One region of the Stenotrophomonas sp. GL_101 genome, then DNA from elsewhere that is predicted to be linked to it. Evidence: riboswitches for the same ligand, from Rfam matches in the RefSeq annotation. Region 1 holds a riboswitch; the other holds the start of a gene.

Region 1 (2,201 bases):
ACCCGCATCGGCGAGATCATCGCGGGCAGGCGCAGCATCACCGCCGACACCGCATTGCGACTGGCGCGCTTCTTCGGCACCAGCGAGGCCTTCTGGCTCAACCTGCAGATGGCCCATGACGCGGCCAAGGCCAGGGACGAACTGGCCGACGTCCTGGCGCGCATCGAACCGTACCACCACGCCGCCTGAGCGCCCGTTGGTCCACTTCCCTTCCTTCACGCAAGCGCGTGGATCGCCTCCGGTACCCGTTGGGACAGACAACGCTGGCAAGTGCGTTGGATCGTCCATGACCTTCGCCTCCCACCGCCTCGGTCTGATGCCCCCTTGACCATCGCCCGGCTTCGGCCTACCTTGTGCTCGTCGAAGGTATCCATCGCTTCATGCAGATGAAGGGATGGATTTAAACGGGAATCCGGTGAAGGCGCTTCACGCGCCCATTCCGGAGCTGCCCCGCAGCGGTGAATGGAAACGACTCCTGCCAACAGCACTGGGCCTCCGGGCCTGGGAAGCGGCAGGTACTAGGTAGGCGCATCGCGCCTGTGTCCATCAGCCCGAATACCGGCCCCGGCCGGGGACATGACCGTCCCCTGATTCGACCTGGAACGTCCGCGGGGAGGTTGCCGGGGCCTGCCGCCATGCCGCCAGCGTGGCGCTGCCCCCGTGCGTCCGCTCCACGACATCCGGTTCGCCCGCGGGGGCGAAGGTCGCTGGCGGGGCGGGCACGGCAGCAATGGCGTGGACGGCGCGCGGTTCCTTCGTTCCTCAATGCCCCTACGCAATGAGGACACGTTCCAATGATCACTGTTACCAATCTGGGTTTCCCGCGCATCGGCGCCAAACGCGAACTCAAGCGCGCGCTGGAAGCGTTCTGGGCCGGCCAGAGCAGCGCGCAGTCGCTGCAGGACACCGCCAGCACGCTGCGCGCCACGCACTGGCAGCTGCAGCGCGATGCCGGGGTGGATGTGCCGCCCAGCAACGACTTCAGCCTGTATGACCAGATGCTGGACGCGGCCTTCCTGGTCGATGCGATCCCGCAGCGCTACCGGGCGCTGGCCGATGCCGCCCCGCTGGACGGTTACTTCGCCATGGCCCGCGGCCTGCAGCGCGATGGCATCGACCTGCACGCGCTGGAAATGACCAAGTGGTTCGATACCAACTACCACTACCTGGTACCCGAACTGCATGCCGGCCAGACCTTCGCCCGGCGCGGCGACAAGCCGCTGGCCGAGTACCGGCAGGCGCGTGCGCTGGGCATCGAAACCCGACCGGTGCTGATCGGACCGGTAACCTTGCTGCTGCTGTCCAAGACCACCGATGGCAGCCGCGCGCTGGACCTGCTCGATGCGCTGCTGCCGGTGTACGTGCAACTGCTGGGCGAGCTGAAGGACGCCGGGGCGCAATGGGTGCAGCTGGATGAGCCGGCGCTGGTGCAGGACCTGGACGAGGCTGCCCGCGCCGCCTTTGCCCACGCCTACGCGGTGCTGGCCACGGCCGCGCGCCCGAAGGTACTGGTTGCCACCTATTTCGGCGCGCTGGACGACAACCTGGCACTTGCCGCATCGCTGCCGATCGACGGCCTGCACGTGGACCTGGTGCGCGCGCCGGAGCAGCTGGATGCGGTGATCAAGGCGCTGCCGCCGGGGCGCGTGCTGTCGGCCGGGTTGGTCAACGGCCGCAACATCTGGCGCACCCATCTGGACAACGCGCTGGTGCTGGCGCGTTATGCGCATGGCCACCTGGGCAGCGACGCGCTGTGGTTGGCACCGTCGTGTTCGCTGCTGCACAGCCCGGTCGACCTGGAGCAGGAAAAGAAGCTCGACGGGGAACTGCAGGGTTGGCTGGCATTCTCCAGGCAGAAGCTGCAGGAACTGCGCGTGCTGGCCGATGCCATCGATGCCCCGGCACGCGCCGAGGTCGCGCTGGCGCATTCCCGGGAGTGCATCGAATCGCGCCGTCGCTCGCCGCGCGTGCACAACCCCGCCGTGGCCGCGCGCCTGTCCGCACTCACCGCCGCCGACGCGCAGCGCCACAGCCGCTACCCGCAGCGCCACCTGGCCCAGGCCGCCGCCCTCAAGCTGCCGCGTTTCCCCACCACCACCATTGGTTCGTTCCCGCAGACCCTGGAAGTCCGTGAAGCGCGTGCGCGCAACAAGTCCGGCAAGCTGTCCGATGCCGACTACGATGCGTTCCTGGCCACCCAG
Region 2 (2,201 bases), 290 kb from region 1:
CACATCGCCATCGGCAGTCCGCACACCTGCGACAACACCATCCGCAGCGGGCCGCCGTGGCTGACGATCAGCGTTGCCACCGGCTCGGGGTCGTCCAGCAGCCGGTGCAGGCCGCGCGCGATGCGGCGTTCAAAATGGCCCCAGCTTTCGCCCTGCGGTGGCGGGTTGGCATGCGGATCCCGATGGAATGCCGACAACTGCGGCATCGGCAGATCGTGCAGTGCCTGGCCATCCCAATCGCCGAAATCCAGTTCTGCCCACTCCTCATCGGCGACCACCTCCACCCCGTGCGGCAACGCCAGCGCAGCGGCAGTGGCCAGCGCACGCTGGCGGGGGGAGCTCACTACGCGCTGCCACGCCAGCGCGGCATAGCGGTCGCACAGCGCGTCGGTGCTGCCAGGGTCCAGCGGCGGATCGCTGCGTCCATCCAGGTGCCCGTCGCGGCCGGTACTGGCATGGCGGACCAGGTCCAGGATCATGCCACCGCCCGCAGGGCCGACAGTGCCAGCATCGGCCGGCAAGGGTGCTGCAACCACGTCTGTTTCATCAGGACCACTTCGTAGAGCGAGGCGCATTCTAACCGCTCGGCCTGCATCGCCCTGGCGCATACCCTGCCGCGCCCACGCCTTTGCTCTACACTGCGCGCACTTTCAGGTGACCTGCGGCGCGTGCCGGCAGGTTGAAACGGGAAGCCGGTGACGCAGCAGACCCTTTGCTGCCACTCCGGCGCTGCCCCCGCAACGGTAAGCGTGGAAAACCCAGGCGATACGCCACTGTGCTGCGGCATGGGAAGGCGCCTGGGGCGATGGCCCAGCCATCGGCCCGCAAGCCCGGAGACCGGCCCGGAAGACGACTGGTTGCGATGCGGCGGGCATGGCGGCGGCAAGCGGCGCCGTGCGCGCCCGCCCACCGTCGAAGGCCCCTGCAGCGCGATCATCCCCACCCCTTGCCGCGCGGGCGTGCGCGGTGCATGGAGTCATCGATGAAGCTGCAAACCCGTGTTCTTTCTCTGGCCGTGCTGTCGGCCCTGCCCTTGCTGGCATCGGCCCAGGACCAAGCCACCGCACTGGACCAGGTCCTGGTCACCGCCACCCGTACGCCGATCGCCCTGCAGGACAGCATCTCGCCGGCGCAGGTGATCGACCGCGCCGAGATCGAGCGCAGCCAGGCACCGTCGCTGCAGGACCTGCTGCGCGGCCGTGCCGGCATCAACCTCAACAACAGCGGCGGCCCGGGCAAGCAGAGCTCGCTGTTCCTGCGCGGCACCAACTCGGCGCACACCCTGGTGCTGGTGGACGGCGTGCGCATCAATACCGGCGACCTCGGCCTGGCCATGATCCAGGACCTGCCGCTGGCGCAGATCGAGCGCGTGGAAATCGTGCGCGGCCCGCAGTCCAGCCTGTATGGCGCCGACGCGATCGGCGGGGTGATCCAGATCTTCACCCGCCGCAACACCGGCACCTTCGCCCCGCACCTGCAGCTGGGCGCCGGCAGCAACGGCCTGCGTGAGGCCAGCGGCGGCTTCGGTGGCAGCAGCGCGCGCGGCTGGTTCGGCACCGACATCGCCTACCAGCACACCGATGGCATCAACGCCTGCCGGGGTTCGGTATCGCCGTTCGCCGGCTGCGGTGCCGACGAACCCGACCGCGACGGCTACCGCAACCTGTCGATGAGCCTGCGCGGTGGTTACACCCTGACCGACAGCCTCAGCGTGGAAGGCACTGCGCTGCGCGCCGAAGGCGAAAACCACTACGACGGCTACTACAACTATTCGGAAACGCTGCAGCAGGTGCTGGGCGGCAAGGTCCGTTACAGCCCCAGCGAGCGCTTCAACCTGACCGTCAACGTCGGCCGCGCCGACAACGAGTCCGACAACTACAACGGCAGCACCTGGCTGGGCGCCGCACAGACCCACCGCAACAGCGCCTCGGTGCAGACCGACATCGGCCTGGCCGAAGGCCAACTGCTCAGCGCCGGCGTGGACTGGAGCCAGGACAACCTGGACGGCAGCAGTGCCGGCTACCTGGTCGACAGCCGCGACAACACCGGCGTGTTCGTGCAGTACCAGGGCCGCTTCGGCGCGCACCAGCTGCAGGCCAGCGCGCGCAACGACGACAACCAGCAGTTCGGCAACCACACCACCGGCAGCCTCGGCTGGGGCATGGAGCTGGGCGGCGGCTTCCGCCTCAACGCCAGCTACG

What was found. Region 1 has a riboswitch for cobalamin ahead of metE (5-methyltetrahydropteroyltriglutamate--homocysteine S-methyltransferase). Riboswitches for the same ligand answer to the same signal wherever they lie in the genome.
Region 2: linked by a shared signal. The riboswitch ahead of btuB (TonB-dependent vitamin B12 receptor) and the one ahead of metE (5-methyltetrahydropteroyltriglutamate--homocysteine S-methyltransferase) in region 1 are both predicted to bind cobalamin.

The regions. Positions count from the first base shown of each region.
Region 1 covers NZ_CM174432.1:263,053-265,253, reverse strand. The annotation lists gene AC3IR9_RS01145 (HigA family addiction module antitoxin) at 1-189, shown strand, start outside; cobalamin riboswitch at 348-581, shown strand; gene metE (5-methyltetrahydropteroyltriglutamate--homocysteine S-methyltransferase) at 795-2,201, shown strand, end outside.
Region 2 covers NZ_CM174432.1:556,582-558,782, reverse strand. The annotation lists gene AC3IR9_RS02515 (histidine phosphatase family protein) at 1-479, opposite strand, end outside; cobalamin riboswitch at 636-860, shown strand; gene btuB (TonB-dependent vitamin B12 receptor) at 983-2,201, shown strand, end outside.